Regions from separate parts of the Nocardioides sp. NPDC092400 genome, predicted to be linked through region 2. Evidence: predicted binding sites of a transcription regulator. Region 2 holds the regulator's gene; the other holds the start of a gene.
What was found. The regulator HrcA, encoded in region 2, represses chaperone genes, less so after heat shock. The targets are predictions, from matches to a motif close to TTGGCACTCGNNNNNNNCGAGTGCCAA.

Region 1 (15,627 bases), on a different contig from region 2:
GTGGCCGAGGTGGTGGGCGTGCCGGAGGGCACCGGCGTCGCGGGCGGGGTGGTCTCGGTCGGCCCGCCACCGGGGTCGTGCGCCGGCTCGTCGCTGCATGCGGCGAGCGGGACCGCGAGGACCGCGGCCAGCACGAGCGCGACGAGCCTGCTCACCGGTGGATCCGGCCCTCGGTGCGTGCGAGCGGCTCCCCCGAGCCGCCCCAGCGGCCGGCGATGATCTCCGCGGCGATGCTGACGGCCGTCTCCTCGGGCGTCCGGGCGCCGAGGTCGAGGCCGATCGGGCTGTGCAGGCGCGCCAGCTCCTCCTCGGTGACTCCTGCCTCGCGGAGCCGCTCGAGCCGGTCGTCGTGGGTGCGCCGCGAGCCCATCGCCCCGATGTAGGCGACCTCGGGCAGGCGCAGCGCCACCTCGAGCAGCGGCACGTCGAACTTCGGGTCGTGGGTCAGCACCGTCACCACGGTGCGCCCGTCGACCCGGCCGGCCTGCTGCTCGGAGCGCAGGTAGCGGTGCGGCCAGTCCACGACCACCTCGTCGGCGTCGGGGAACCGGGTCGCGGTCGCGAAGACGGGGCGGGCGTCGCACACGGTGACGTGGTAGCCGAGGAACGCCCCGACCCGGGCCACCGCCGCCGCGAAGTCGATCGCGCCGAAGACCAGCATCCGCGGCTTCGGCGCGAACGCCCACACGAAGACCCGCATCCCCTCCCCGCGGCGCTCGCCGTCGGGCCCGTAGGTCAGCACGCCGCTGTGGCCGGCGGCGAGCAGGCCGAGCGCGTCGTCGCGGACCGCGTCGTCGGCGCGCGGCGAGCCGAGCGAGGCGCTCGCCGCGGCGTCGGGCCGCAGCAGCGCGCGCCGGCCCACCCGGTCGGGGTCGGGGTGCTCGATGACGGTGGCGACCGCGACGGGCCGGCCGGCCTCGAGGTCCTCGGCCACCTCGGCGAGCTCGGGGAACGTCGCGCGCGAGACCTTCTCGACGTACACGTCGAGGATGCCGCCGCAGGTCAGCCCGACCGCGAACGCGTCGTCGTCGGAGACGCCGTACCGCTCCAGCACCGGCTCGCCTGACTCCACGACCGTCTGCGCCAGGTCGTAGACCGCGCCCTCGACGCAGCCGCCGGAGACCGACCCGACGGCCGTGCCGTCCGGGCCGACCAGCATCGACGCGCCCGGGGGCCGCGGCGCGGACCGGAAGGTCGCCACCACGGTGCCGACGCCGACCTCCTCGCCGGCCTCCCACCACGACATCAGCTCCGGCAGGACCTCACGCACCGGCGACCACCTCCACAACCTCGGCGTACGTCGCGAGCGAGTGCCCGGCGACGAAGTCGTCGAGGTACGGCAGCACCGCGACGACCCCCTGCTGCACCGGCTCGTAGCCGGCCTTCCCGCGGTGCGGGTTGACCCACACCAGCCGGTGGGCCACCCGCCCGAGCCGCTCGACCTGCTCGGCCAGCAGCGTGGTGTCGCCGCGCTCCCAGCCGTCGCTGAAGATCACCACGACCGCGCCGCGGGCCATGCCGCGGCGGCCCCAGCGGGTGAGGAAGGTCTGCAGGTTCTCCCCCAGCCGGGTGCCGCCGGACCAGTCCGGGACCGTGTCCGCGGCCGCGACGAGCGCCCGCTCGGTGTCGCGCAGGCGCAGCGCACGGGTGACGTGGGTGAGCCGGGTGCCCAGCGTGAACGTCTCGACCGTGCCGGGCGCGGCCTGGGTGAACCGGTGCGCCAGGCGCAGCAGCGCGTCGGCGTACCCGCTCATCGAGCCCGACACGTCCACCAGCAGCACCACCCGGCGGGGACGGGTCGCCCGGCGACGGTGCACGACCTCGGCCGGCTCCCCCATCCGGCGCAGGCTCGCCCGCAACGTGCGCGCGGCGTCGACGTCGCCGCGGTGCCAGGACCGCTGCCGGGCGCTGCGCCGGTGCGGCGCGCGCGGGCGCAGGGTCGCGAAGAGCGCGTTGAGCCGGGCCCGCTCGGCGGCGGAGAGCGCCGCGACGTCGCGGTGGCGCAGCACCTCGGCGTCGCTGGCCATCGCCCGGACCACGTCGGTGTCGGCCTCGTCGGCACCGCCGGGGCTGTCGGGACCGTCGGTCAGCGGGAGCTCGGAGTACGTCGTGGTGGCCGGCGGGGCGGGCCGGGGGCGCGGCAGGCCGGTGCGGTGGTCGAACCACGCCGCGAAGACCTGGTCGTGGCGCAGCAGGTCCTCCGGGCCGGCGCACAGGGTGGCCCGGCCGGCGGCGCGGGTGCCCTCCTCGGAGGCCCCCAGCAGCGCGACCGCGTCGAGGAACTGCTGCGCGCGGTCCTGGGTGACGCCCACGCCGGCCGCCCGCAGCGCGCGGGTGAACCCGAGCAGCACCTCGTCGGCGTCGTGCACGACCTCCGTCGCGGTCGTCACGGGGCGAGCACCCGATCCAGGGCGGCGCGCACGCGGTCGGCGTCCTCGCGGTACTTCACCAGCGCGCCGAGGCTCGCGGCCGCCGTCGCGAGGTCCAGCTCGGTGGTGCCGAGGTGGTGCAGCGCGCGGGCCCAGTCGAGGGTCTCCGCGACGCCCGGCGGCTTGACCAGGCCGGTGTCGGCGCGCAGCCGCTGCACGACCTCGACGACCTGCCGGGTCAGCGTCTCCGCGACCTCCGGCGCCCGCGACCGCACGATCGCCACCTCGCGCTCCAGCGCCGGGTGGTCGATCCAGTGGTAGAGGCAGCGCCGCTTGAGCGCGTCGTGCAGCTCGCGGGTGCGGTTGGAGGTGAGCACCACGACGGGCGGCACCGCGGCCCGCACGGTGCCCAGCTCGGGGATCGTCACCTGGTAGGTCGAGAGCACCTCGAGCAGGAACGCCTCGAACTCGTCGTCGGCGCGGTCGACCTCGTCGACCAGCAGCACCGCCGGGCTCTGCTGCAGCGCCGCCAGCACCGGGCGGGCGAGCAGGAACCGCTCGTCGTACAGGCTCTTCTCCGCCTCCTCAGCCCCGCCCGCGCCGGCGGCGGCAGCCCCGCCGGCGGCCTCGAGCGCGCGGAGGTGCAGCACCTGGCGGGGGAAGTCCCAGTCGTAGAGGGCCTGCGTGGCGTCGATGCCCTCGTAGCACTGCAGGCGCACCAGGGGGAGCCCCAGCGCCTCGGCCACCGCCTCGGCGAGCGCGGTCTTGCCGGTCCCGGGCTCGCCCTCGAGGAGCAGGGGCCGGCCCATCTTCAGGGCGAGGAAGGTGACGGTCGCGAGCTCGGGGTCGCAGAGGTAGCCGGTCGCACCGAGCCGCTCCGCGACGTCACCGAGCTCGAGCGCTTCCGACGTGACGGCTGACATGTGCCGAGGCTACGACGGGCCTGTTGGGGGCCGGTTGGTTGACTCCCCTCATGAGCGCCGGAGCGGACGACCGGGACCGCCGGCTGGAGCGGACCATCCTCGACCTGCTGGCCCAGCGCGACGAGGGGAGGACCATCTGCCCCTCCGACGCCGCCCGCGCGGTGTGGGGCGCCGAGCGGCCGGAGGGTGGTGACCCCGAGGGGTGGCGGGGGCTGATGGAGCCGGCTCGCCAGGCGGCCCAGCGCTTGGTCGAGGCCGGCGAGGTCGAGGTCACCCAGCGCGGCGAGGTCGTCGACCTGCCGACGGCCCGGGGACCGGTCCGGATCCGGCGCGCCCGGCCCGGGGACGGCACTCCTCAGCGCGAGTCGACGTCCTGACCGGTGGCCAGGTCGCCGCACTCGACCAGCACCACGTCGCGTCCGGCGAGGTAGCCCTTCGCCCCGCTGTCGCCGCCGGTCGCGGCCAGCACGCCGGGCCAGTGCTCGCGGCCGAGCAGCACCGGGTGGCCGGGACGGCCGTCGTACGCCGCCCGGGCCAGGACGTCGGCGCCCGCCCGGGCCGCGACCCGGGCGACGACCTCGGGGGTGAGGTCGGGGAGGTCGACGAGCGTGACCAGGGCGGCGTCGGCACGGGGATCGGCCGCCGCCAGGCCGGTCCGCAGCGACGCCGACATCCCCGCCGACCAGTCGTCGGCCACGACGTACGCCGTGCCCGGCGGCAGCAGCGCGACCGCGTCGTCCGCGCGGGCCCCGAGGACGGCCGTGACCCGGTCGCAGCCGCCCTCGGCCAGCAGGTGGACCGCGCGGGCGAGCCAGTCGTCGACCAGCGCCTTGGGCGTGCCCATCCGGCTGCCCGCGCCGGCGGCGAGGACGATCCCGTGCAGCACCATCCCCGCGTCAGCCGCCGAACGCCTGCTCGTAGAGCGCCTGCAGGTCCGGCGCGGCCGGTCCGCTGAAGCCGCACACCGAGACCGCGCCGTCGGTGGCCGAGACGAGGTACTCCCCGCCCTCACGGAACTCGACCGCGCCCACGAGCAGCTGCATCTGCTCCGGCGGCGCCTCGACCCGGACCTCGTCGGCCGCGGCGCCGGCGTACTGCTCCTCGACCGCGAGCGTGACGGTCTCCTCGTCGACCTGCTCGACGGTGCCGAGGAACGCCACCTCCTGGGTGGCGAGCGCCTCGGCCGTGGGCACCATGCAGCGTCCGGTGGTGGCGGCGGGGGCGGCCAGGGTGAGGAGGGACGGCTCGGCGGGCTCGGACGGCTCGGACGGCTGGGACGGGTCGGCGGTCTCGCTGCTGCCGTCGCCCGCCGTCGGCGTCTGGTCCTCGTCGTCGCCGGTCGTGGCCGCGAACGCCACGCCGCCGACGACCACCACCGCGGCGGCGGCCGCGAGCCAGGTCAGGGAGGTACGACGACCGCCGGGGTCGGTGGTCGGCTGCTCGGACGTGGGGTGCTCGGACGTGGGGTGCTCGGTGGTCATCGTCGCCTCCAGGAGTCGGGCCACCCGGTCGGGGTCGGCCGGGGCGAGGGAGGCGGCCGGGTCGGTGGCGCGCAGCCGCTCGCGCAGCTGCGGGTCGTCGTCGAACGGTTCGCTCATGACCTGCTCCTCCCTCTCGTCCCCTCATGTCCGGCAGCGGCGTCGATCTTTCGCAGCTCGTCCCTGAGCTTCTGGCGGGCGCGGTGGAGCCGGATGCTGACGGCGTTCGGGGTCAGCCCCAGCACGGTGGCGATCTCGCCGGGGCCCAGCTGCTCCCAGGCCCACAGGCGGAGCAGCTCGGCGTCCTCGGCGCGGAGCGCGGCGAGCGCCTCCTCGAGCGGCAGGTCGGCCTCTCCGCCGACCGGCCCCGTGGTCGTCGCGGGCGGGTCGAGCGCGGCCACCTTGCCGGCGACCCGTCGTTGGCGCCGGGCGCTGCGCTCGGCGTTGGCCAGGGCGTGGCGCGCCACGGCGTACGCCCACGGCAGCGGGTCCTCCGGCAGGTCCTCCAGGCGCCGCCAGCAGACCAGCAGCGTCTCGGAGAGGACGTCGTCGGCGGTCGCGGCGTCGGTGCGCCGCGCGAGGAACCGGCGCAGCGGCTCGACCAGCCCGGGCGCCAGCGCCTCGAACCTCGCCCTGCGGCCCTCGGCATCCACGGGACCACCCTCGCACGGCGCTCCGCGAGGGGGTCGTGTGCCCGAGGACGCGTCCGGCCGCGTCGTGGGGCACACGACCCCGGCAGCCCCCGGAGACGACAGCAGGGCCCCCGCCGGAGCGGGGGCCCTGCTGGTGGTGCGGGTGGTGCCGAGTGGTGCTGGTGCTACGAGGGGGCTGGACTCAGAAGTCCATGCCGCCCATGCCGCCGGTCGGGTCGCCACCCATGGGGGCGGCCTTCTCCGGCTTGTCGGCGACGACGGCCTCGGTGGTGAGGAACAGGGCCGCGATGGACGCCGCGTTCTGCAGCGCCGACCGGGTGACCTTGGCCGGGTCGATGATGCCCTCGGCGATCATGTCGACGTACTCGCCGTTCGCGGCGTTGAGGCCCTGACCCGCGGTGAGGTTGGCGACCTTCTCCGCCACGACGCCGCCCTCGAGGCCGGCGTTGATCGCGATCTGCTTGAGCGGGGCCGAGGTGGCGACGCGGACGATGTTGACGCCCGTGGCCTCGTCGCCGGTCAGGTCGAGCTTGTCGAACGCGGTGGCCGAGGCCTGGACGAGCGCCACGCCGCCGCCGGCGACGATGCCCTCCTCGACGGCCGCCTTCGCGTTGCGGACGGCGTCCTCGATGCGGTGCTTGCGCTCCTTGAGCTCGACCTCGGTGGCCGCGCCGACCTTGATGACCGCGACACCGCCGGCCAGCTTGGCCAGGCGCTCCTGCAGCTTCTCGCGGTCGTAGTCGGAGTCGGACTTCTCGATCTCGGCGCGGATCTGGTTGACGCGACCGGCGATCTGGTCGGCGTCGCCCGAGCCCTCGACGATGGTGGTCTCGTCCTTGGTGATGACGACCTTGCGGGCCTGGCCGAGGAGCTCGATGCCGGTGGTCTCGAGCTTGAGGCCGACCTCCTCGGAGATGACCTGGCCGCCGGTCAGGATCGCGATGTCCTGGAGCATGGCCTTGCGACGGTCGCCGAAGCCCGGGGCCTTGACCGCGACGGACTTGAAGGTGCCGCGGATCTTGTTGACGACCAGCGTCGAGAGCGCCTCGCCGTCGACGTCCTCGGCGAGGATGACGAGCGGCTTGCCCGACTGCATGACCTTCTCGAGGATCGGCAGCAGGTCCTTGACGTTCGAGATCTTCTGGTTCGCGATCAGGATGTAGGGGTCCTCGAGGACCGTCTCCATCCGCTCGGGGTCGGTGACGAAGTACGCCGAGATGTAGCCCTTGTCGAAGCGCATGCCCTCGGTGAGCTCGAGGTCGATGCCGAAGGTGTTCGACTCCTCGACCGTGATCACGCCCTCCTTGCCGACCTTGTCCATCGCCTCGGCGATGGCGTCGCCGACGGTGGTGTCGCCACCGGCGGAGATGGTGGCCGTGGCCGCGATCTGCTCGCGGGTCTCGACCTCCTTGGCCATGCCGCGCAGCTGCTCGGACACGGCCTCGACGGCCGCCTCGATGCCGCGCTTGAGACCCATCGGGTTCGCGCCGGCCGCGACGTTGCGCAGGCCCTCGCGGACCATCGCCTGGGCGAGGACGGTCGCCGTCGTCGTGCCGTCACCGGCGACGTCGTCGGTCTTCTTCGCGACCTCCTTGACCAGCTCGGCGCCGATCTTCTCGTAGGGGTCCTCGAGCTCGATCTCCTTGGCGATGCTCACACCGTCGTTGGTGATCGTGGGGGCGCCCCACTTCTTCTCGAGGACGACGTTGCGACCCTTGGGGCCGAGCGTGACCTTGACGGCGTCGGCGAGCGTGTTCATGCCACGCTCGAGGCCGCGCCGGGCCTCCTCGTTGAATGCAATCAGCTTGGGCATGTTCCTGCGGTTCCTCACGCTGGAAGTTGCGGATCCGGCTCGGTGGGCTGCCCGCGACGGACGGTCCTGCGGACCCGGCGAACCCTTTCTCGCCGGCGCGAACGGACCTCAGCTGGCACCGATCCGGTTTGTCACTCTCGTGCTGAGAGTGCCAACCCCATGTTTAGCACTCGCCCCAGGCGAGTGCAAGAACAGTCCGGCCCTGGTCACCTCGCGGCCGGAGCGCTGTCACCGCGCCGCGAGGACCGACCCGACGAGGTCCGCGAACGGCCCCGCCAGCCCTGGCAGCACGTCGAGGTAGAGCCCGGGCTCGATCAGCTCCAGCTCGCTGACCACCCAGGCGCCGTCGAGCTGAACCAGGTCCACCCGTGCGTACGCCGGCGGGCCGGCCAGCAGCCGGCCGGCGGCCGCGACCGCGGCGCGGGCGACGTCGGCCCGGGCCGGGTCGACCTCCACGGCGACCGAGCTGCCGCCGTACAGCTCGTGCACGCGGACCTCCGACCCGCTCGGCCGCTTGTCGACCTGGCCGACCACCCGGCCGTCGAGGACCCACACCGAGGACTCCCCCACCGTCCGGACCGAGGCCACCAGCGGCTGCACGACCCATGGTCCGGCGACGAGCCCCTCCAGGCGCGGGTCGTCGGTGCGCTCGGCGACCACGACGCCGACCCCGCCCGCCCCGGTCCGGGGCTTGACCACGACCGCGCCCCACCGGTCGAGCGCCTCCTGCAGACCCACCCTCAGCCCGCGGTCGTCGAGCAGCGCGGTGGGGACGACCGGGACCTCGCGGCCCAGCTCGAGCAGGTAGGCCTTGTCGGCGTTCCAGGCGACCAGGTCGCTGCCGTGCAGCACCCGCGTGCTGCGCTCGACTCCGCGCAGCCAGGCCAGGAACTCGGCGTACCGGCGCTGGTAGTCCCACGTCGAGCGCAGCACCACCAGGTCGGCGGCGGCCCAGTCGACGTCCGGGTCGTCCCAGACCGCCCACCGCGCCTCGACCCCCCGCTCGGCGAGGGCGGTCACGAGCAGCTCGCCGCCCTCCTCACCCTCGGGCAGCAGGGAGAACGTCGCCAGGAGGACGCGCGTCACCGGCCGGTCAGCCCCTCGACGCGCGCCGGCAGCGCGACGACCGCCCGCGGGCTCTCCTGGTGCTCGCTCACGACTTCCTCCAGGGTCCGGTTCGTCACGGCGACGACCTTAGGGGGCCGGCGCACCCAGGTGTCGACCGCCCGCGCGAGCCACGACGCAGGCCCGGACCATCTGGTCCGGGCCTGCGCGAGGACGGAGGCGCCTACTGCTGCTCGGGTCGCTGGACGGTGTCCGGAAGGGGGGTGTCCACGTCGACGAACGCGGCCCCCTCCTCCGGGCGAGGTCGCAGGAGGTTGAGGACGACGGCGATGAGCGCCGCCGGCAGGATGCCGGAGGTCATCAGCACCCGCAGGGACTCCGGCATGACCTCCGCCGCGGCGGGCACGGCGGCGAAGCCCTGGCCCACACCGATGGAGGCGGCGATCACGATCAGGTCGTGACGGTCCAGGCGGCACTCGGCGAGCAGCTGGATGCCGGCGCCGAGCAGCATGCCGAACATGACCACCGCCGCGCCGCCCAGCACGGCCGACGGCATGGCGGTGATGACTGCGGCCAGCTTGGGCACCAGGCCCAGCGCGATGAGGAAGCCGGCGCAGATCGTCACCACGTGGCGGCTCATCACCCCCGTGAGGGCGACCAGCCCGACGTTCTGCCCGAAGGTGGTGTTCGGCAGGGCGGAGAAGACGGCGGCGACGCTCGTGGCCGCACCGTCGCCCATGACGCCACCGGCGAGCTCACGGTCGGTCACCTCGCGCCCGGCGCCGGCCTTCGTGATGGCCGACAGGTCGCCGATCGTCTCGATGGAGACCGCGATCGCCATCGCGCCCATGGCGATGAAGGCCGCCGCCGGGAACTCCAGACCGAACTCCAGCGGCGTCGGGAAGGCGAACCAGGACGCCTCGGACACGGGACTGAAGTCCACCTTCCCCAGGGCGATCGCGACGAGGTACCCGACCACGAGGCTGACCAGCACCGAGGCCGAGGCGATGATGCCCTTGCCGAAGCGGTAGGCGAGGAGGAGGACGACGAGGACGAGGGTCGCGAGACCGAGGTTCTCCCACGAGCCGAAGTCCTCGGCGCCGTTGCCGCCGCCGTAGAGGTGCATGCCGGTGGGGAGCAGCCCGATCCCGATGACGAGGACGACGATCCCGCTCACCAGCGGCGGGAAGAGGCCGCGCAGCCACTTGAGGCTAAAGCCCAGCACGAACTTCACGGCGCCCGCGAAGAGCGCACCACCGAGGACGGCTGCGAGCCCGTACTCCTGGGCCAGCGGGATGGACACCACCAGGAACCCGAAGCTGGTGCCCTGCACGACCGGCAGCCGCGCGCCGACCGGCCCGATGCCGATCGTCTGGATGAGCGTGGTCAGGCCGGCGGCGAACAGCGCCACCTGCACCAGGAAGACCGTCTCCCCCGTCGTCGCCCCGATGGCGGTGGCCAGGATGATCGGGATGGTGACGTTGCTCGCCATCATCACCATGACGTGCTGCAGCGCGAGCAGCAGGGCCTCGCCGACGGGAGGCATCTCGTTGATGTCGTACTTGACGTGCGCGGGCAGCTGCGACGACGGCGCAGGCCGGCGGGAACGGTCGGAGGCCATGGGGTTCCTCTCGCGGGGGGGGTTCCGCAGATCCTCACAACCGCGCTGTGATCCGGACCACTGGACAAGGTGACACCGGTCCGGCCCGCCGGGTGTGAAGGTCTGCCAGCCGGCCTCGACGCCCGACCGGGTGCGGGCGGTGACGCCCACGGTCCGAGCAGCAGGCCGGGACGGCGGTGGCGGCCGGGGGGCGCGGAGGAGCCCTGCCCGGCCGGCGCCCCGGTCACCCGGGTCCGGGGCCCGGCCGGCTCGGAGGGGGTCAGCAGCCCCCGGCGACGGCCGGGATGACCGAGACCTGCACGCCGTCCGGCGTGGGCGTGGCCAGGTCGTCGAGGAACCGGACGTCGTCATTGCCGACGTAGACGTTGACGAAGCGGCGCAGCGCGCCGTTGTCGTCGAGGATCCGCGCCTTGATGCCGGCGTGGTGGGTGTCGAGGTCGTCGAGGACCTCCGCCAGGGTCGCGCCCGTGGCGGTCACCTCGGAGGCACCGTCGGTGTAGGTGCGCAGGATGGTCGGGATGCGGACCGAGACACTCATCGGCTTGTCCTCGTATCGGGATCGGGCGGGGCTCAGGCCAGGCCGGTGGCCGCGAAGGCGGCGTACGACGGGGCGATGGTCGCGACGGGGCCGACCGAGCCGGACACCGCGTCGAGGGTCTTCAGGCCGTGGCCGGTGTTGATGACGACCGTCTCGAGCTCGGGGTCGAGCTGGCCGGACTCGACGAGCTTCTTCAGCACGCCCACGGTGGTCCCGCCGGCGGTCTCGGTGAAGATGCCCTCGGTGCGGGCCAGCAGCACGATCGCCTCGCGGACCTCGTCGTCGGTGACGTCCTCGACCGCCCCGCCGGTCTGGCGGCACACGTCGAGGACGTAGATCCCGTCGGCGGGGTTGCCGATGGCGAGGCTCTTGGCGATGGTGTCGGGCTTGACCGGCCGGATCGCGTCGACGCCGGCCTTGTAGGCGACCGAGACCGGCGAGCAGCCGGCGGCCTGCGCGCCGAAGACCTTGTAGGGCTTGTCCTCGACCAGGCCCAGCTCCACCAGCTCCTGGAAGGCCTTGTGCACCTTGGTCAGCTGCGAGCCGCTGGCGACCGGGATGACGATCTGGTCGGGCAGGCGCCAGCCGAGCTGCTCGGCGATCTCGTAGCCGAGGGTCTTGGAGCCCTCGGCGTAGTAGGGCCGGACGTTGACGTTCACGAACGCCCAGCCGTCCTCCTCGCCCGCGATCTCCGAGGCGAGCTTGTTGACGTCGTCGTAGTTGCCCTCGACGGCGACCAGGGAGTCGGTGAAGACCGCGGAGTTGACCTGCTTGGGCTGCTCGAGGTTGCTGGGGATGAACACGACCGTCTTCATCCCGGCGCGGGCACCCGCGGCGGCGACGGCGTTCGCGAGGTTGCCGGTGCTCGGACAGGCGAACACCTTGCTGCCGAACTCCCGGGCCGCGCTCAGCGCGCAGGCGACGACGCGGTCCTTGAAGGAGTTGGTCGGATTGGTCGAGTCGTCCTTGACCCACAGCCTGGCCAGGCCGAGCTCGGCGGCGAGGTTCCTCGCCTCGAGCAGGCGGGTGAAGCCGGGCTCGGTGTTGGGGCTGGTCTCGATGTCGGTCGGCACCGGCAACAGCGCTTTGTAGCGCCAGATGTTGCGCGGGCCGGCCTCGATCTCCTCGCGGGTGAGCTGCGGGAAGTCGTAGGCGATCTCCAGCGGGCCGAAGCACTCGCTGCACGCGTAGTGCGGGCCCAGCTCGACCTCGTGGCCGCACTCGCGGCAGGTGAGGGCCCGGGCGTTGCCGAAGGCACCCTCACGGATCTGGGTCTTCTCGGCACTCGGCTCGATGACAGGGGCAGCGCTCATGATTCCTCCTTCTCATCTTCCCCGGGTCACGACGGTCGTGCCGGGCGGAATTGGCACCGTTACCGACGACCGACCCGGGTCTACCGGGGGCGGAGGCGCGTTGGCGGTTGCCGGGACTTCACAGGGCCGTTCCCTCTGTCCCTCTGGATGAGCTGCCGAGAACACTACGTCGCACCGTCCCAGCCCGTGAAACCGGGTCCCGCCATGTGGACGGGACAGCACGCAGGGGCGCCCACGGGTCCGCGGGCGGACAGGTCAGGAGGCGGCTCAGGAGGCGGCGCGGGCGTCGGCGGCGAGCCGGCGCAGCAGGTCGAGCACGCCCTCGGGACCCGGCACGACGACGTCGGCGCGCTCGACGAGGGCGCTGACCGCGTCCTCCTCGGAGGCCGAGCAGACCAGCAGCGTCGGCAGGCCGTCCTTGCCCAGGGCGGTGACGGCGTCGAACGCCTCGAGGTCGCCGAGGTCGTCCCCGGCGAAGAGGAAGGCGCCGGCGCCCACCTCGGCGACGAGCGCGTCGACGGCCTTGCCCTTGTCCATGCCGGGGGCGCGGACCTCGATGACGTTGCGGCCGGGCTCGAGGACCAGCCCGTTGCGACCGGCGAGGTCGCGCAGCACCGGCAGCAGCCGCTCGAAGGCGCCCTCGGGGTCCGGGAGGCGACGGGTGTGGACGGCGTGCGCGAGGCCCTTGTCCTCCACCCACGCGTCGGCGGCGTCGGCGCGCCGCAGCGCCCGCGGCAGGTCGCGCAGGAACGTCGCGAGGCCCTGCGGCGGGCGCGGCGAGACGATCCGGCGCCGGGTGGAGGACCACCGCTCGTTGCCGTACTGGCCGAAGAGGAACAGCTCCTTGCCGGCGTCGGCCATGGCGTTGCCGACCTCTTCCAGCCCGCCGAGGTCCAGGGCCTGACGGGCGGGCCGGCCGGTCACCACCGCGACGGCGGCGACCACCCCGGCCAGGTCCACCAGGACCTCACCGGCGTCGGGGTGGATGTGCGCCTTCGTCGGGTCGTCGACGATCGGTGAGAGCGTGCCGTCGAAGTCCAGGCCGACCACGGCCCGTCCCGCGGCGCGCACCAGTGCGTCGTACTTCCGCTCGCCCTCGGCGGAGGTGAACTCCATGCCCCCAGCCTTCCAGACCGGCGGGAGCGCCACACGTGGGCCCGCTCACGCGGGCCACACCGGGAGCGTCGGTCGAGCAGTGGGTCAGTCGAGGGGCGCGGTGAGGATGATCGTGAGCCGGTCGAGCCGCATCGGGTCGACGGCGGGGACGACCCGCTCGACGCCGAGGTCGAGGGCCAGGAGCTTCGCGGCGCGCTCGAGGCGCGGGGGGAAGTAGACGGTGGTCGCCGGGATGGTGCCGACCCAGTTGTCGGAGCCGACGACCTGCCAGCCGGCCTGGCCGGCCTGGTCGGCGACGGAGCCGGCGAGCCCGGTGATGCCGGAGTTGTTGTAGACCTCGACGTAGACCTCGGAGCGCTTGACCGGCGGCTTGGCCGGCTTCGGCTCCTTGCTGGGCTCGGCCGCGGACGCCGACGGCGTGGCGACGGGCGTCTCGCGCTGGGAGATCGTGGTGATCTCCCGCTCGGTCGGCTCCCCGCCCCGGGTGGCGACGAAGGCGATGCCGGCCATGGCCACCGCGATGATGCTCAGCATCACCACGGGCGAGGGGAAGACGAAGCCGCGCTGGTCGCGGTGGCGGGCGGTCACGGCGCTCAGACCTCGAAGCCCAGGCGGCGGGCCGAGCGCTGGCGCTGGCGCTGGGAGCGCAGGCGGCGCAGGCGGCGGACCAGCAGCGGGTCGGCCTCGAGCGCCTCAGGGCGGTCGATGAGCGCGTTGAGGACCTGGTAGTAGCGCGTCGAGCTCATGTCGAACTTCTCGCGGACCGCGGTCTCCTTGGCGCCGGCGTACTTCCACCACTGGCGCTCGAACTCGAGGATCTCTCGGTCGCGGTCGCTCAGGGTCGGCGTGGCCCCGGCCTCGTGGCCGTCGAGGGCGTTCGCGGCGTCCATGCGCAGTCTCCCGGGAGCTGGTGTGGCGATAGGTGTCCGGACGCAACTGTAGGCGACAAACCACAGCGGTGTCATTCGGCTCGCCAGACGTGTCCCGGTGGTCTGGCCCCGCGGTCCGGAGCGCCTCCGGAGACCCTCCGGCGGGCTGTGTGGGACTCTCCTCCCCGTGACCGAACGCACCCGCTGGGGCATCCTCGCCACCGGCAAGATCGCCCGCACGTTCGCCGCCGACCTCGCGCTCGTCGAGGACGCCGAGCTGGTCGCCGTGGGCTCCCGACGGCCCGAGGCCGCCGCGGAGTTCGCTGCCGAGCACGGCGGGCGGCCGCACGGCTCCTACGAGGAGCTCGTCGCCGACCCCGAGGTGGAGGTGGTGTACGTCGCGAGCCCGCACGCGCTGCACCTCGAGCACGCCCGGCTCGCCTTCGAGGCCGGCAAGCACGTCCTGTGCGAGAAGCCGCTGACCCTCTCCACCGTGGACGCCGAGGAGATGGTCCGCCTCGCCGCCGAGCACGACCGCTTCCTCATGGAGGCGATGTGGACGGCGTGCCACCCGCTGGTCCGCGCGGTCGTCGAGCAGGTCCGCTCCGGCCGGTTCGGGACGCCGCGGCACCTGCACGCCGAGCTGGGCTTCCGGGTCGACGCGGGCCCCGAGGACCGGATGTTCGACCCGGCACTGGGCGCCAGCGCACTGCTCGACATGGGGATCTACCCGCTCACCTTCGCCCACCTGGTCCTCGGCGAGGCCGAGTCGCTGACCGGCACCGCCGCGCTGTCCGAGCGCGGGATCGACCTCGACGTCGCGGTCACCGGCCGCTACCCCGGCGGGACGCTGGCCACGATGACGGCGTCGATGACGTCGTGGTCCTCCCGCGCCGCCGCGATCGCCACCGACCTCGGGCGGATCGACGTCCCCGACTTCCACCACCCCACCCGCGCGACGTTCACGCCGTACGGCGAGGGGAGCACCAACGACGGCGACGTGCTCCGCGAGCCGGTCGAGATCGTCGCCGACGACCCGGTCGTCGGCCGCGGCTACGGCAACGAGATCGCCGAGGTCGGGCGCTGCCTGCGGGCCGGCCTCCGCGAGAGCCCGTGGGTGCCCCACGACCAGACCTTGGTGCTCATGCGCCAGATGGACGCCCTGCGCGAGCAGGTCGGGGTGTCCTTCGGCTGACCGAGCCCCGGGTCATCCGGCCGAGCGCAGGTAGCTGACGACGGCGGCCACCCGGCGGTGGGCGGCGCCGTCGTCGGGCGCGAGGCCGAGCTTGGCGAAGATCCGCTGGGTGTGCTTCTCCACCGCCCCCGAGGTGACCACCATGGCCTCGGCGATCGCGCTGTTGGAGCGGCCCTCCGCCATCAGCGCGAGGACCTCGTGCTCGCGCGGGGTCAGCGCGGCGAGCGGGTCGCGACGGGCGCCCATCAGCCGGCGCACCACCTGCGGGTCGAGCGCCGTGCCGCCGCGGGCCACGGTGTCGAGGGCGGTGGTGAAGTCGTCGAGGTCGGCGACGCGGTCCTTGAGCAGGTAGCCGACCCCGCCCTCGCCGGCCGCGAGCAGGTCCTCGGCGTAGGCGACCTCGACGTACTGCGAGAGCACGAGCAGCCGGGCCTCCGGCCAGGACCGCCGCACCTCGACGGCGGCGCGCAGCCCCTCGTCGGTGTGGGTCGGCGGCATCCGCACGTCGACGATGCCGACGTCGGGGCGGTGCTCGAGCACCGCCGCCACGAACGACGGCCCGTCCGCGACCGACGCGACGACCTCGTGGCCGGCCTCGGCCAGCAGCAGCTGCAGGCCCTCGCGCAGCAGGAACGAGTCGTCGGCGACGACGATCCTCATCGGCCCCACCCCAC
Region 2 (15,627 bases):
GGCCAACGACTTCGCGGCGCGCTCGCCCTTCCAGACCGCCACCGAGCGCGAGGCCGCCCACGGCACGATCGTCGTCGCCCCGATCTCGGTGAGCACCTCGACCGCCAGCTCGCCGCGCTCCCCCTTGGGCAGCGCCTGGACCACGACCACCGACGGCGACGGCGCCTCGACGCGGCGCACGTCGCTCACCCGCACGTCCAGGACGCGCTTGCCGGTCGAGGCGACCTCGCCGGTGACCGACGTGCCGGAGCCGTCGGTGAGGACCAGCGGCTCCCCCACCCGCATCCGGCGCACGGCGACGGCGTGGTGCGCCTCGTCGCCCTCGACCGTCACGGTGGCCCCGGCGCCGACCCCGGCCAGCGTCGGGACGAGGTGGACCGGGAGCGACATCAGTGACCGTCGAAGGCGTCGCGCAGCCGCCCGAAGAACGACTTCGATCCGGGCTTGACCTGGCCGGTCGGGGTCTCCTCGCCACGGATCGCGGCCAGCTCGCGCAGCAGCTCCTCCTGGCGGGGGTCGAGCCGCTGCGGGGTCTCCACCGCGACCGAGACGACGAGGTCGCCGCGACCGCCGCGCAGCCCGGGCACGCCGCGACCGCGCAGCACCTGCTCGGTGCCCGACTGGGTCCCGGCCGGGATCTCGAGGGCGAACTCGGTCTCCACCCCGGAGTCGGCGCCCTGCTCGACGTCGGCCTCGAGCGTGGGCAGCGTCAGCGAGGTGCCGAGCGCGGCGGCGGTCATCGGGACGGTGACGGTGCAGTGCAGGTCGTTGCCGTGCCGGGTGAAGACGGGGTGCGCCGCGACCTGGATCTCGACGTACAGGTCGCCGGCGGGGCCGCCGCCGGGGCCGACCTCGCCCTGCTCGGCCAGCTGGACGCGGGTGCCGGTGTCGACGCCGGCGGGGATCTTGACCGTCAGGGTGCGGCGCGAGCGGACGCGGCCGTCACCGGAGCACTCCCGGCACGGCTCGGGGATGATCGTGCCGAAGCCGCGGCAGGCCGCGCACGGGCGCAGCGTGCGGATCTCGCCGAGGAACGAGCGCTGGACCTGGGCGACCTCGCCCTGGCCGCGGCAGGTCTCGCAGGGCACGGGGTGGCTGCCCGGCGCGGCACCGTCGCCGTGGCAGGTGGTGCAGAGCACCGCGGTGTCGACCTTGATCTCGCGGGTCACGCCGAACGCCGCCTCGGCGAGGTCGACCTCGAGCCGGATCAGCGCGTCCTGGCCGCGGCGCACGCGGGGCCGCGGGCCCCGCCCGCCGCCCGCGCCGCCGGGCTGGCCGCCGAAGAAGGCGTCCATGATGTCGGTGAACGAGAAGCCCGCCCCCTGGCCGAAGCCCGCCGCGCCGCCGCCGAACGGGTCGCCGCCGCGGTCGTACGCCGCACGCTTCTGCGGGTCCGAGAGCACCTCGTAGGCGGTGGAGACCTCCTTGAACCGCTCCTGCGCGTCCGGGTCGGGGTTGACGTCGGGGTGGTACTGCCGAGCCAGCCGCCGGTAGGCCTTCTTGATCGCGGTGTCGTCCGCGTCGCGGTCGACTCCGAGCAGCTCGTAGAGGTCCTGGCTCAACTGGGTTCCTTCGGTGATCGAGGTGAGAGAGGTACGCCGCGACGCGGGGCGGTCAGCCCTCGTCGAGGATGCGGGAGACGTAGCGGGCGACGGCGCGCACCGCGGACATCGTGCCCGGGTAGTCCATGCGGGTCGGGCCGACGATGCCCAACGTGGCGAGCGCCTCGTCGCGGGGGCCGTAGCCGGTGGCGACGACGCTCGTGGAGGCGAACTGCTCGTAGGGGCCCTCCGCGCCGATGCGCACCGTGACGGCGCCACCGGTCGTGGCCTCGCCGAGCAGGCGGAGCAGCACGACGTGCTCCTCGAGCGCCTCGAGGAGCGGCCGGACCGCGGAGTCGAAGGAGTCGCCGTACCGCGCGAGGTTGGCGGCACCGCCGACGGCGATCCGCTCGTCGGAGCGGTGGTCCTCCATCGCGTCGGCGAGGGTCTCGACGACCGCGCGGGTCACGCCGTCGTCGCGGTCGGGGGCGTCCCCGGGGACCTCCGGCACCGCCTCGCGAAGGCGGCGCACGGCGTCGGAGATCACCTCGCCGGTCGCGGCGTGGTTGACCCGCGAGCGGAGGTCGGCGAGGGCTTCCTCGGACAGCTCGGCGGGCAGCTCGACCAGCCGCTGCTCGACGCGACCGGTGCTGAGGATGAGCACGACGAGGAGACGGTTCGGCGTGAGGGCGACGAGCTCGACGTGGCGCACCGTCGAGCGCGAGAGCGTGGGGTACTGGACCACGGCGACCTGGCGGGTCAGCTGGGAGAGCAGCCGCACCGAGCGGGTCACGACGTCGTCGAGGTCGACCGCCCCGTCGAGGAAGGAGGCGATGGCGCGCTTCTCCGCGCCGGTCATCGGCTTGACGGTGCTCAACCGGTCGACGAAGAGCCGGTAGCCCTTGTCCGTCGGCACCCGGCCGGCACTGGTGTGCGGCTGGGTGATGTAGCCCTCGTCCTCGAGGACGGCCATGTCGTTGCGGACCGTGGCGGGCGAGACGCCCAGCCCGTGGCGCTCGACCAGGGCCTTGGAGCCGACCGGCTCCTCGGTGGCCACGTAGTCCTCGACGATGGCCCGCAGCACGGCGAGCCTGCGGTCCTCCTGCACGTCGCCTCCCTACCTCTGGCACTCGTCACGACTGAGTGCCAACTGTAGCGCGCCGCGGTACCGCCTCGGGTCTCGCCGACCGAGACGTCGCCTTCCCCGAGAGCCACCACCGACGCATAGGTTAGGCTCACCTAAGTCACCCACTGCCGGCCCTGCCGAGGGAGCACCATGACCGTCGTCCCGAGCAGCACCACGCGCCACGACCCGAGCCGCCTCGCGGCCGCCGCCCGCAGCATCCTCTCCTGTCCCGCGAGCGTCCACCTGGTCGTCGACGGCGCCCCCGACGTCCTGGAGGGTCCGGAGGCCGAGGGCACGGGCATGCAGGACTGCGGAGGCGAGCCGACGTTCTCCACCGCGCTCGGCTCCGACCTCGCCGTGGTGGCGGCCGCCGGTCGCCGCGCCCTGCTCACCGTGCACAGCGGGCTGGGCCGCCCCGGCTCGGAGGACCGCGAGGCCACGCTGAGCATCGCCGGGCGCCTGGTCGTCCGCGGCCGGGAGACCTGCGAGTGCTGCGGGGACCCCCGCGACGTCGTCGCCCTGGAGCCGGACCTCGTCGCCCTGGGCCGGCGGGGTGCCGGCGCCGAGCAGCAGCTGCGGGTCGACGTGGCCAGCTTCCGCGCCGGCGAGCACCAGCTCAACCGCGGCTACCTCCAGCGCTCGGTCGAGCACGCCAACAGCCACCACCAGGAGGAGCTGCGCCGCGCGGTCTCCACCACGACCGGCACCCGGATGGGCGACGTCGTCGGCGTGGCGCTGGCGGACCTGCGCGCCGACCGGGTCGAGCTGCAGTGGGTGGGCCCCGAGGGGGCCGACCGCACCGTGCTGCACTTCCCCCGCGCGGCGCGCACCACCGCCGAGCTCGGCGACATGCTGCGCCGCGAGCTGCACCACGGCATGTGCTGACCGAGAGCCCGGGGCACGCCCGGGGCAGGTGCACCTAGGCTCCCCGAGTGACCTTCACCGAGATCGCCGACCGCGTCTGGGTGACCCGTCGCCCCTGGTACGACGTGACCACGACCGTCGTCGGCGGCGAGCGCGGGCTGGTGGTCGTCGACACCCACGCCTCCACCGCCGCGGGCCGCGAGCTGATTCGCGACGTGCGCGCCCTCGGCGCCGGTGAGGTCGTGGCGGTCGTCAACACCCACTGGCACCTCGACCACCTCCTGGGCAACGAGGCGTTCCGGGAGGTCTGGCCCGAGGTCCCGGTGCACGCCCACGAGGAGGCGCTCGCCGAGCTGGAGCGGGGCGCGGTCGCCGCGCTCGAGGAGCAGGCCGGGACCGACAAGGAGCACCGCGACGAGCTCCTCGCCAGCACCGTCGTGCCGCCCGACCACACCTTCTCCTCCGCCCGGGTCCTCGACCTCGGCGACCGCGCCCTCGAGCTGGTGCACCCCGGCCGCGGCCACACCTCGGGCGACCTCGTGCTCCGCGTGCCCGACGCCGACGTGCTGGTGGCCGGCGACCTCGTGGAGTCCTCGGCCCCGCCGTCGTTCGGCGAGGACTCCTGGCCGATGGACTGGCCGCTGAGCCTCGACATCGTGCTCGGGCTGACCACGGCGACCTCCGTCGTCGTGCCGGGGCACGGACCGGTCGTCGACCGCGAGTTCGTCGAGGAGCAGCGCAACACCATCGGCGTGCTGGCCGAGACCGCACGCGACCTGGCGACCCGCGGGGTGCCCCTCGGCGAGGCGCTCGACGCCGCCGAGTGGCCCTGGCCGCGCGAGCACGTGGCTACCGCGGTGGCGCGCGCCTACGCCCAGCTGCCGCGCAGCCAGCGGCGCTTGCCGCTGATCTGATCCGGGTAACGGGCCGCCATGAGCGAGCCCACCCCCGAGGACGCCGGCCGGGACGCGACCGGCATCGGCGACGACCAGCTGCCCGAGGACCTCCAGCCCGGCGAGGACAACCCGCTCGCCGAGGGGCTCGATCCCGGCGAGACCGCCGGCGACCTCCTCGAGGACGGCAAGCACACCGACCAGGAGCAGGCCCAGGAGCAGGCCCAGGAGCAGGGCGGCGCCCAGCAGGGGTCGGGCACGTCACAGGACGGCTGACCCCGGCGCGCCGTGCGCGCGAGCGTCGGCGGCCCCGCCTAGCGTCGGTCGGGTGAGCGACCGCTACGGACCCGACGTCCTCTCCACCGACTGGCGCGCCCCGAAGCGAGGCCGCGCCGTCGAGGCACCCGCCGAGATCGGGGCCGTCGTCGAGGAGGTCAGCACCGACTGGGTGGGCGAGATCGTCGCCGTCGACCGTGACCTGCACACCGTCACCCTCGAGGACCGGCGCGACCGCCGCCGCACCTTCCCGCTCGGGGCCGGGTTCCTGCTCGAGGGCAAGCCGGTCATCCTCACCGCCCCGGTCCGCCGTACGGCACCGGCCAGGCCCACGCGCACCGCGTCGGGCTCGATCGCGGTGCACGACGCCAAGGCCCGCGTCGCGCGCGCCAGCCGGATCTTCGTCGAGGGCCGCCACGACGCCGAGCTCGTCGAGAAGGTCTGGGGCGACGACCTGCGCATCGAGGGCGTCGTGGTCGAGTACCTCGACGGCATCGACGACCTCTCCGAGCAGCTGCGCGACTTCCGACCCGGCCCGAACCGGCGCGTCGGCGTGCTCGTCGACCACCTCGTCAAGGGCTCCAAGGAGAGCCGGATCGCCGACGCCGTCCGTCGCACGCCGGTCGGCAAGCACGTGCTGATCGTCGGCCACCCGTTCATCGACATCTGGGCGGCCGTCAAGCCCGAGCGGCTCGGCCTGGATGCCTGGCCGGACGTCCCCCGCCACCTGGAGTGGAAGAAGGGCGTCTGCCAGCAGCTGGGCTGGCCCCACCGCGACCAGGCCGACATCGCGCGGGCCTGGAAGCACATCCTCTCCAAGGTGCACTCGTTCGGCGACTGCGAGCCCGCGCTGCTGGGTAGGGTCGAGGAACTGATCGACTTCGTCACCGAGGAGCAACCGTGAGCGACCCCTACGGCCCGCCGCCGTCCCAGGACCCGGCCGACCGGCCGCCCCACGGACAGCAGCCTCCCCCGCAGCAGTACGGCCAGCAGCCCGCACCGCAGTGGGGCCAGCCGCAGTGGGGCCAGCAGCCGCCGGGCGGCCAGCCGCCGTACCAGCCCTACCAGGGCGGCGGCCCGATGAACCCCGACGAGCGCACCTGGGGCGGCGCCGCCCACTGGTCGGCCCTGATCGGCGCCTTCGTGGCGATGGCGTTCCTCGGCCCGCTGCTGGTGATGCTCGTCAAGGGCAACCAGTCCGGCTACGTCCGCGCGCAGGCCGTGGAGTCGCTGAACTTCCAGCTCTCGATCCTGATCTACGGGCTCGTGTCGTTCGTCCTGGTCTTCGTGCTGATCGGCTTCCTGCTGCTGCCGATCGTCGGCATCGCGTGGCTGGTGCTGACGATCATCGGCTCGGTCAAGGCGAGCAACGGCGAGCTGTACCGCTACCCGCTGACGATCCGGATGGTCAGCTGAGGCTCACCCGAGCAGGTCGCGCACCACGGCGTCGGCGAGCAGCCGTCCGTCGCGGGTGAGCACCAGCCGGTCCCCCCGCTCCACCAGCAGTCCCCGGCCCACGAGGTCGGGGACTGCTGCGTTCCCGGCCGCGTCGAGGACGGCACGGTCCAGGCCGTCGGCGAGGCGCAGCTCGAGCAGCACCCGCTCGACGCGCTGGTCCTCGGGCTCCAGCACCTCGCGGGCGTGGGCGGGGCTGAGCCCGGCCGCGATCCGGTCGCCGTACGCCGCGGGGTGCTTGACGTTCCACCAGCGGGTCCCGCCCACGTGGGAGTGGGCACCCGGCCCGACGCCCCACCAGTCGGCGCCGGTCCAGTACAGCTCGTTGTGGTGGCACCGCGATGCCTGGTCGCGGCTCCAGTTCGAGACCTCGTACCAGCCCAGGCCGGCGGCCGACATCCGCTCGTCGGCGAGGAGGTACTTGTCGGCCAGGTCGTCGTCGTCGGGCATCGGCACCTCGCCACGGCGCACCTGCCGGGCCAGGGCGGTGCCCTCCTCGACGATCAGCGCGTACGCCGAGACGTGGTCGGGCGCGCAGGCCAGTGCGGCGTCGAGCGAGGTCGCCCAGTCGTCGAGGGACTCCCCCGGCGTGCCGTAGATGAGGTCGAGGCTGACCTGGTCGAAGCCGGCCGCCCGGGCCCACTCCACGGCGGCCGGGACGCGGAGCGGGTCGTGGGTGCGGTCGAGCACGCGGAGCACGTGCGGCACCGCCGACTGCATGCCGATCGAGACGCGGGTGAACCCGGCAGCCCGGAGACCGTCGAGGTAGCCGAGGTCGACGCTGTCGGGGTTGGCCTCGGTGGTCACCTCGGCGCCCGGGACGAGGCCGAACTCCTCGTCGATCGCGGTGAGCACCGACCCGAGGTCGGCGGGGCTCAGCAGCGTCGGGGTGCCGCCGCCCAGGAACACCGTCTCCACCGGCAGGTCCCGGTCGCCGAGCACGCGCCGCGCGCGACGTACCTCCTCGACCGCGGCCGCGGCGTAGGAGCTGCGCGAGATCCCGCCCGGACCCGCCCCGAGCTCGGAGGCGGTGTAGGTGTTGAAGTCGCAGTAGCCGCAGCGCACGGTGCAGAACGGCACGTGTACGTAGAAGCCGAAGGGACGCTCCCCCAGCCGTGCGAGCGACTCCTCGGGGAGGGTGCCGTCCTCGGGCACCGGGTCACCGGCGGGAAGGACGGAAGGCACGCGCTCCATCCTCCCACCGGGGGCCGGGCCGGCCACATCCGCGGACGGCTCAGACCGGGACGTTGAGGCTGACCACGTAGCCCTCCTCGACCGACCCGGTGGCCCGCGCCAGCTGCAGCGAGTGCCCGTCGGAGAAGACGTTGTCGGAGTCGAGGGTGACGCGCTCGAGGTTGGTGACGCTCTGCTCGTAGCCCTCGGTCGCGTAGACCTCGCGGCACACGTCCTCGGGCAGCGCGAGCTGGGAGGTGCGCATCTTGTTGGAGTACGTCGTGGCGGACGCCAGCGAGGAGTAGACCTCGAAGTGCATGTGCGGCCAGCGGCCGTCGTAGCAGGCGGGGAAGATGCTGGTGAACTCCACGCGGCCGGCGGCGTCGGTCTCCTGCACGCCGCGCAAGTAGTTCTCCTCGGCGATGGACTCCGAGTACATCGAGTACTCGCCGTCGCGGTCGCAGTGCCACAGGTAGACCGCCGCGCCGGCCAGCGGGGCGACGTCCTCGCCGGAGAGGTCCTGCACCCGGAGCCTGATCGTCACCGGGACGCCCTCGGCGGTGCCCGAGGCGGAGCCGAAGCTCGTGGTGAGGTCGCTGCGCACCACCCCGGACTCGGTCAGGACGTTGGCGCCGTTCGAGCCGTCGCCCGGGTAGGGCCCGGCGGTCTCCTCGGGGATCTCGCCCTCGGCGACCTCGACGTCCGACGCCGCGCCGCCGGACCCGCCACCCGGCCCGCCCGGACCGCCGCCGACCCCGGCGGGCGGCTCCGGCCGCTGCCCCGCCGCGGTCAGGTCGACGCCGTCGTCGGTGCCGCAGGCGACCAGGGCGGCCGCGACGCCGACCCCGCCAGCGAGGCCGAGGATCCGGCGGCGGCCGAGGATGCGCGGCAGGTCGTGGGAGAGGCCGAGGTCGTGGTCCTCGAGGCCGTCGGTGTCGGGGCGGTGATCAGGGCGGTGGTCGGTCATGGCCCCAGCGAAGCCGGAGCGGCTGTGCGGACCCTGTGGGCGGGCTCAGCGGAAGTCACGAGAGCGGTGCTTCTCGCGCAGCGCCCGGCCGGCCTCGGGGTGGAGCTCCTCGAGGGAGGAGATCTTGTCGGCCACCAGGTTGGTGGCGCCGTCCTCGCGCTCGAGCATCCCGCGGATCACCACCGCCGAGGACCCCGCGGCCGCCTTGCGGTGCCGGCGCCACACGCCGACGGTGCAGATGACGTTGAGCATGCCGGTCTCGTCCTCGAGGTTGAGGAAGGTCACCCCGCCCGCCGTGCCCGGGCGCTGGCGGTGGGTGACCAGCCCGGCGACGCTGATCCGGCGGTTCGGCTCGGTGGTGGCCAGGTCGGCCACCGACCTGACCCCCGACCGGCGCAGCTGGTCGCGCAGGTGGCCGAAGGGGTGGCTGTCGGTGGTGACCCCGGTGGCCCAGAGGTCGGCCATCGTCACCTCGACCTCGTCCATCTCGGGCAGCATCGGTGCGTCCCCGGCGACCCGGACCCCCTCGAGCTGGTCCTCCCGCTCGGTCCACCCGGCGTTCCACAGCGCCTGCCGGCGGCTCAGCCCGCTGCTGTCGAAGACGCCGGCCGTCGCCAGCGCCTCGAGCTGCCGTGCGTCGAGGCCGGCGCGCCGCGAGAGGTCGACCTGGTCGGCGAAGGGCCGCTCCGCACGCGCGGCGACGATCCGCGCGGCGACGTCGGCGCCGATGCCGCGGACGGAGTCCAGGCCCAGCCGCACGGCGTACGCCGCGTCGCGCCGGTGCTGCGGGGTGGGGTCGGGCGTGCCCGGCACGAAGAACGTCTTGCCGGGGTGGTCGAGCAGGCAGGAGTCCATCCCGGTGGTGCGCGCGTCCGGGCCCAGCGGCTCCAGGTCGGCCCGGGCACCGGAGCGCTCGAGGTCGGGCTTGAGCACGGTGACGCCGTGGCGGCGGGCGTCGCCGACGAGCGACTGCGGGGAGTAGAAGCCCATCGGCTGGGCGCGCAGCAGCCCGGCGAGGAACGCCCCCGGGTAGTGCAGCTTGAACCAGGAGCTGGCGTAGACGAGCTTGGCGAAGGAGAGCGAGTGGCTCTCGGCGAAGCCGAAGTTGGCGAAGGACAGGATCTTGACGTAGATCGCGTCCGCGTCCTCGCCGAGGATCCCGCGACGCTCCATGCCGGCGTACAGCTTGTGCTTGATGCTCTCGATCCGCTCCACGCCGCGCTTGGAGCCCATCGCCCGGCGCAGCAGGTCGGCCTCGTCGGGGGTGCAGTCGCCGATCGTCTTGGCCATGTCCATCAGCTGCTCCTGGAACAGCGGGACGCCGAGGGTGCGCTCGAGGACGGGCACCAGCTCGGGGTGCGGGTAGTCGACCGGCTCCCGGCCGGTGGCGCGGCGGACGTAGGGGTGGACCGCGCCGCCCTGGATCGGGCCGGGACGGATCAGGGCGATCTCGATGGCCAGGTCGTAGAAGCAGCGCGGCTGCAACCGCGGGAGGGTGCCGATCTGGGCCCGGCTCTCGACCTGGAAGACGCCGATGGAGTCCGCCCGGCAGAGCATGTCGTAGACCGCCGGCTCCTCCTTGGGGATCGTGGCCAGCTCCCAGTGGTCGCCGAGGTGCTCCCCTGCGATGCGGATCATGTGGTCCAGCGCCGAGAGCATCCCCAGGCCGAGCAGGTCGAACTTGACCAGGCCCATGAACTCGCAGGCGTCCTTGTCCCACTGCAGGACGGTGCGGTTCTCCATCCGGGCATGCTCGATCGGGCACACCTCCCCGATCGGCCGCTCGGTCAGCACCATGCCGCCGGAGTGGATGCCGAGGTGCCGCGGCACCGAGAGCAGCTGGTTGGCCAGCGCGACGACCGGCGACGGGATCTCGGCCTCGCCGGGGTCGCCGTCGGGCTCGACCTTGGTCCAGCTCGAGATCGACTTCGACCACGCGTCCTGCTGGCCCGGGGAGTACCCGAGCGCCTTGGCGGCGTCGCGGACGGCCATCTTGGGGCGGTAGCTGATGACGTTGGCGACCTGCGCGGCGTTGTGCCGGCCGTAGCGCTCGTAGACCCACTGGATGACCTCCTCACGGCGGTCGGAGTCGAAGTCGACGTCGATGTCGGGCTCCTCGTCGCGGTGCTCGGAGATGAACCGCTCGAAGGGCAGCCGGTAGAAGACCGGGTCGATCGCGGTGATGCCGAGGGCGTGGCAGACCACCGAGCTGGCCGCGGAGCCGCGGCCCTGGCAGAGGATCCCGCGCGAGCGGGCGAAGGCCACGATGTCGTGGACGATGACGAAGTAGCCGGCGAAGTCCTTGCGCTCGATGACCTCCAGCTCGTGCAGGATTTTGGCCCGTGCCTCGGCCTCCAGGTCGGTGCCGTAGTACCGCTCCTCGAAGCCCCGCCAGGTCAGCACCTTGAGCCAGCTGATCGGCGTGTGCCCGTCGGGGATGCCGTCCTTGGGCAGCCGCGGCGTCGCCTTCTGCAGGTCGAGCACGACCTGGTCGGCCAGCTCGACCGAGCGGCTCACCGCGCCGGGGTAGCGGGCGAACCGGCGCGCCATCTCCTCCCCCGACCGCAGGCAGGCCGCGCCGCTCGCCGGCAGCCAGCCGTCCATCTCGGCCAGGCTGCGCCGGGCCCGGATCGCGGCCATCGCGGCGGCGAGCCGGTGGTCGCCGGGCCGGGCGTGGTGCACGTTGTTGGTCGCCACGGCGGGCAGGCCGTGCTCGGCGGCCAGGGCGAAAAGCAGGTCGTTGTGGCCGGAGTCGGTCGGGTAGCCGTGGTCGACCAGCTCCACGGCCACGGAGTCGCGGCCGAAGAGCTCGACCAGCCGGCGCAGCTCGCGGGCCGCGCCCGGCGCGCCCTCGGCCTGGAGCGCGGAGCGGACCGCGCCCTTGCGGCACCCGGTCAGCACCAGCCAGTGCCCGCGCCCCCGCTCGCCGAGCTCGGCGAGGTCGTAGACCGGCCGGCCCTTCTCCTCCCCGCGCAGGTGCGCGTCGGTGATCGCCGCGGCCAGCCGGTGGTAGCCCTCCACCCCGCGCGCCAGCACCAGCAGGTGGGTGCCCTCGGGGTCGGCCACCCCCTGCTGGGGCCGGCCCAGGCCGAGGGAGAGCTCCGCGCCGTACGCCGTGCGCAGGTCCGAGCGCCCGGAGGGGGCCGCGTTGACCTGCGCGGTCTCGGCGAAGAGCGGCGCCCCGTGGAAGCCGTCGTGGTCGGTGATCGCCAGCGTGTCCAGCCCGAGCCGGATCGCCTCGAGCACGAGCTGGTCCGGCGAGCTGGCCCCGTCCAGGAAGCTGTAGCTGGAGTGGCAGTGCAGCTCGGCGTAGGGCACCACCGGCCCGTCGGGCGCGGCGACGTCGGTCTGCTGCGGCCTCCGCTTGCGCCGCGAGATCGGTGCCTCCGAGGACAGGTCGGGCCGGCCCGAGAGCCGTCGCTCGAGCTCCGACCACGGCATCGTCGGGTTGTTCCAGCCCATCAGTCGTACCCCGCCTCGGTCCACCAGACCGACTCCGCCGCGGCCTGGTCGTACGTCATCAGCCAGGCGCGGCCGTCGACGCCGACCACCTGGAAGCGGGCCACCCGTCGCGGGGCGCCCTCCCACCACAGCTCCTCGACCGGCCACGGCCCGGCCCACGCGGCGACCGGCTGCCACGGCTCGTCGGCGCTGGGCCGGAACCGCGTCGGCTCGCCACGCACCGCACCCCGCTCGTCGACGACGACCGGGCGACCACCCGGCTCGACCAGCGCCGCCGGCCACGGGTCGGCCAGCACCCGGGCGGGGGCCGGCGGCGGGATGCTGCCCGGCCACGGCAGGCCGGTCGGCCGCAGCCCCACCGGCCGCTCGCCCCACGGCACCATCGCCTGCCGGTCCGCCGGCGCGCGGCCGCCCTGGAGCACCGGCACCACGACCGCCTCGTGGCCGAGCATCCCCTGCACCCGGGCGATCCCGCGCTGGACCCGCTCGTCGGTGCCGCCCCACAGGCCGTCGGCGTGCACGGAGTCCGGCACGACGGTCTCGGGGACGAACCGCACCCGCTCGACCGGCGCCCGCACCGCCCCGCCACGGCTCAGCCCGTTCATGGCGCCCTGCAGCTGCCAGTGCAGCCGGTCGATCACCTCGGCCGCGCCGAACCAGCGCGGGTGCACCCAGCGCCGCGAGGACGCCACCACCCCGTCGGCCTCGGCCTGCACCAGCAGCTCGGTGCAGACCAGGCCCTGGCGGGCCAGCTGCTCGACGAAGGCGTCGGCGGTGCGCCGGGCGCTGAAGCAGATGGTCTCCGCGGAGTCCAGCGGCGGCTCGAAGTCGACGTGGACCTCGAGGTCCGGGGGCGGCGTCCGCTCGGCCAGCAGCGTCTCGCCCCGGCCCGAGACGACCCGGTGCACCCACGCCACCTGGCGGCCGAACCGGGCCAGCACGTCGCCGGCGCCCAGGTCGGCCAGCTGGCCCAGCGACCGCAGCCCCAGGCGCTTGAGCAGGCCGACGGTCTCGGGGTCGTCGAGCACCTCGACGGGCAGGTCGCGCAGGAACGGCACCGACTCCCCGGCCGGCACCACGACGCTGTCCTGGGGCGCCGCGCGGCGTGCGGCCTGCTCGGCGGTGAACAGCTCGTCGGCGATCCCCACCCGGCAGTCCCAGACGCCGTGCCGCACCAGCCGCTCGGCGACCACCGCCGCCGCCTCGGCCTCCCCGCCGTAGAACCGGCCGGGCGAGCGGAGCGCCACCAGCCCCGGCCGGAGCGGGGCGATGCCCGGCCGCAGCTGCTCCAGCACCGCCAGCACGTCGTCGAAGGCCCGCGCGTCCCGGTCGGGGTTCGCGGCGAGGACGGCGATCTCGGGGCACCGCGCCTGGGCGTCGCGCCGCCGCATGCCCCGGCGCACGCCGAAGTCGCGGGCAGGACCGTTGACGGCCTGCACGACGTTCGCCGCGAACACCGCCGCCGGCTGCCGGGGCGGGAGCGCCTCCTCGGCCAGCGCGGCCACCACCGGCCAGTCCGGGCACCACACCACCAGCGCGCGGGTGGGCACGGCTAGCCCGCCACCGCGACGGGGCCCGGGACGACCACCGGGGCGGCCGGGGCCGGGGCGCCCGCCTCGCCGGGGAACCACAGCGCCGTGCGGCGCGGCGGCGCCGAGCCGCGACGCGCCTCGACGACCACCTGCCGGCTGTGCAGGTGGCCGTGGCCCAGGCCGACACCGGTCCACCGCGGCTCGGCGGTGGACAGTCGCACCTCGCACCGCGGCCACGGGCCGAGCGCGACCAGCACGGCCGAGCGCTTGCGCAGCCGCGCGCCGAGCTTCTCCGCGACGTGCTCGCCCACCCGCGGCGGTGGGCGCAGCACGACCAGCGGGAGGACGTCGACCAGCGCGGCGGTGACCTCCAGCCACTGCTCGCCGGGCTCGGGGACCAGGACGGTGCGGCCCAGGTCGACGCCGGCGGCGGCCGCGGCCTCGGCGCCGAAGTCCGGCACGCCCACGACCGCGCACCAGTCCCCCGCCTGGGACGGGCCGGCCATGAGCGCCAGCGCGAGGGTCGTGCTGTCGACCTCGTAGCTGCCGCCGGTGCGCAGCTGGACCAGCCCGCCGAGCGCCGGGTGGGTGGCCAGCGGACGCCGCGGCACGCCGTCGGTCATCCGCTGCATGCGCTCACGCAGGCGGTCGATCTCGCCTGCTGCAGGGGAAGAGGTGGCCACGCCCCAGTATCGAACACGCGTTCGAACGCGTCAACCGGGGGGTGGCCGCCTCGGTGCCGCTCCGCGGAGCGGCGGGTGGATCAGGTGCTCAGGAGGCGTAGAGCGCCTCGATCCGCGCCTTGTTGTTGTCCTCCACGACGTTGCGCTTGACCTTCATCGAGGGGGTCAGCTCACCGGACTCGATCGTGAGGTCGTGGTCGAGGATCTCCCACTTCTTGATGGTCTCCCACCGGTTGAGCCGGCCGTTGAGCTGCTCGACGTACCCGGCGACCATCTCCTGGACCTGCGGGGAGGAGACGACCTCGGTGTAGGACTTGCCCGACATGCCGTTCTCCTCGGCCCACGTCGCCATCGCGTCGGGGTCGAGGGTCACCAGCGCGACGCAGTAGTTGTGGTCGTTGCCGAAGACCATGAACTGGCTGGTGTAGGGGCACAGCGCCTTGAACTTCGACTCGATCGCCGACGGGGCGATGTACTTGCCGCCGGAGGTCTTGAAGAGGTCCTTGATCCGGCCGGTGATCGTCAGGAACCCGTCGGCGTCCAGCGAGCCCTTGTCACCGGTGCGCAGCCAGCCGTCCTCGGTGAACGCCTTCGCGGTCTCCTCGGGCAGGTTGTGGTAGCCCTCCATCACGTGCGGGCCCTTGATCTGGACCTCGTCGCCCTCGCCGATGCGGACCTGCGCCCCCGGCAGCGCGGGGCCGACGGTGCCCATCTTGTAGTCCTCGGGGTGGTTGACCGTGGCGCCCGCGGCGTTCTCGGTCATGCCGTAGCCCTCGAGGATCAGGATGCCGGCGGCGTTGAACCACTCGGCGATCTCCTGGTTGAGCGCGGCGGAGCCGGAGATGAAGAACCGGACCCGGCCACCGAAGCGGTCGCGGACCTTGCTGAACACCAGCTTGTCGAACAGGCCGTGCTGCACCTTGAGCGGCAGCGGGACGGACTTGCCGTCGCGCCGGAGCCGGTCGACCTTGGTGCCGACCTCGAATGCCTTCTTGAAGATCTTCTCCTTGGCACCGCCCTCGGCCTGCTGCATGGTGACGATCCGACCGTGGGCCTTCTCAAAGATCCGCGGGGCGGCGCCCATGAACGTCGGCTTCACGACGCCGAGGTTCTCCACGATCTTGTCGACACGGCCGTCGATCGCGGTGGCGAAGCCGCACGCGAGCTGGCTGGAGAGCAGCACCTTGCCGAAGGAGTGGGCCATCGGCAGCCACAGGAACTGCAGGTCGTCCTCGTGGAGGATGTCCTGGGCCTGGATCGCCGCGCCCTCGTAGACCCAGGAGCGGTGGCGCAGCCGGACGCCCTTGGGCCGGCCGGTGGTGCCGGAGGTGTAGATCAGCGTCGCCAGCTGGTCCGGCGCGATCGCCCGGGCGGTCTGCTCGACGACGTCGGGGTGCTCGGCGAGGTACTTCTCGCCGAGCTCGGCGAGGTCGTCCATCGTGATGACCCAGTCGCCGTCGCCGGCGCCGTCGAACGTCACGACCTTCATCAGGTGCGGCAGCTCGTTCTTGTGCAGGGTGAGCTTGGTGATCTGGTCGAAGTCCTCGGCGAAGACGACGCGGCACTCCGCGTCGCCGAGGATGTACGCCACGTCCTCGGCGTTCGTCGTCGGGTAGACGGTGGTGGTCGCACCGGCGGCGCACATGACCGCCAGG

Region 1: groL (chaperonin GroEL) is a predicted target of HrcA. The motif match lies at 7,400-7,426, and genes of this name have one in related genera.

The regions. Positions count from the first base shown of each region.
Region 1 is NZ_JBFBFJ010000003.1:82,877-98,503, reverse strand. It holds gene AB0N29_RS12225 (alpha/beta fold hydrolase) at 1-155, opposite strand, end outside; gene AB0N29_RS12220 (XdhC/CoxI family protein) at 152-1,270, opposite strand; gene AB0N29_RS12215 (VWA domain-containing protein) at 1,263-2,390, opposite strand; gene AB0N29_RS12210 (MoxR family ATPase) at 2,387-3,292, opposite strand; gene AB0N29_RS12205 (DUF3253 domain-containing protein) at 3,343-3,669, shown strand; gene AB0N29_RS12200 (NTP transferase domain-containing protein) at 3,648-4,181, opposite strand; gene AB0N29_RS12195 (hypothetical protein) at 4,189-4,890, opposite strand; gene AB0N29_RS12190 (sigma-70 family RNA polymerase sigma factor) at 4,887-5,423, opposite strand; gene groL (chaperonin GroEL) at 5,605-7,236, opposite strand; gene AB0N29_RS12180 (hypothetical protein) at 7,465-8,322, opposite strand; gene AB0N29_RS12175 (nucleobase:cation symporter-2 family protein) at 8,525-9,922, opposite strand; gene AB0N29_RS12170 (MoaD/ThiS family protein) at 10,182-10,460, opposite strand; gene thrC (threonine synthase) at 10,493-11,773, opposite strand; SAM riboswitch class I at 11,783-11,927, opposite strand; gene otsB (trehalose-phosphatase) at 12,041-12,889, opposite strand; gene AB0N29_RS12155 (LytR C-terminal domain-containing protein) at 12,974-13,477, opposite strand; gene AB0N29_RS12150 (DUF3263 domain-containing protein) at 13,483-13,779, opposite strand; gene AB0N29_RS12145 (Gfo/Idh/MocA family oxidoreductase) at 13,946-14,953, shown strand; gene AB0N29_RS12140 (response regulator transcription factor) at 14,966-15,613, opposite strand.
Region 2 is NZ_JBFBFJ010000005.1:47,474-63,100, forward strand. It holds gene AB0N29_RS15745 (16S rRNA (uracil(1498)-N(3))-methyltransferase) at 1-390, opposite strand, end outside; gene dnaJ (molecular chaperone DnaJ) at 390-1,562, opposite strand; gene hrcA (heat-inducible transcriptional repressor HrcA) at 1,615-2,649, opposite strand; gene AB0N29_RS15760 (hypothetical protein) at 2,818-3,552, shown strand; gene AB0N29_RS15765 (MBL fold metallo-hydrolase) at 3,600-4,445, shown strand; gene AB0N29_RS15770 (hypothetical protein) at 4,464-4,700, shown strand; gene AB0N29_RS15775 (DUF3097 domain-containing protein) at 4,753-5,604, shown strand; gene AB0N29_RS15780 (DUF4870 domain-containing protein) at 5,601-6,116, shown strand; gene hemW (radical SAM family heme chaperone HemW) at 6,120-7,340, opposite strand; gene AB0N29_RS15790 (intradiol ring-cleavage dioxygenase) at 7,390-8,295, opposite strand; gene AB0N29_RS15795 (error-prone DNA polymerase) at 8,341-11,757, opposite strand; gene AB0N29_RS15800 (DNA polymerase Y family protein) at 11,757-13,307, opposite strand; gene AB0N29_RS15805 (hypothetical protein) at 13,310-13,972, opposite strand; gene AB0N29_RS15810 (AMP-dependent synthetase/ligase) at 14,061-15,627, opposite strand, start outside.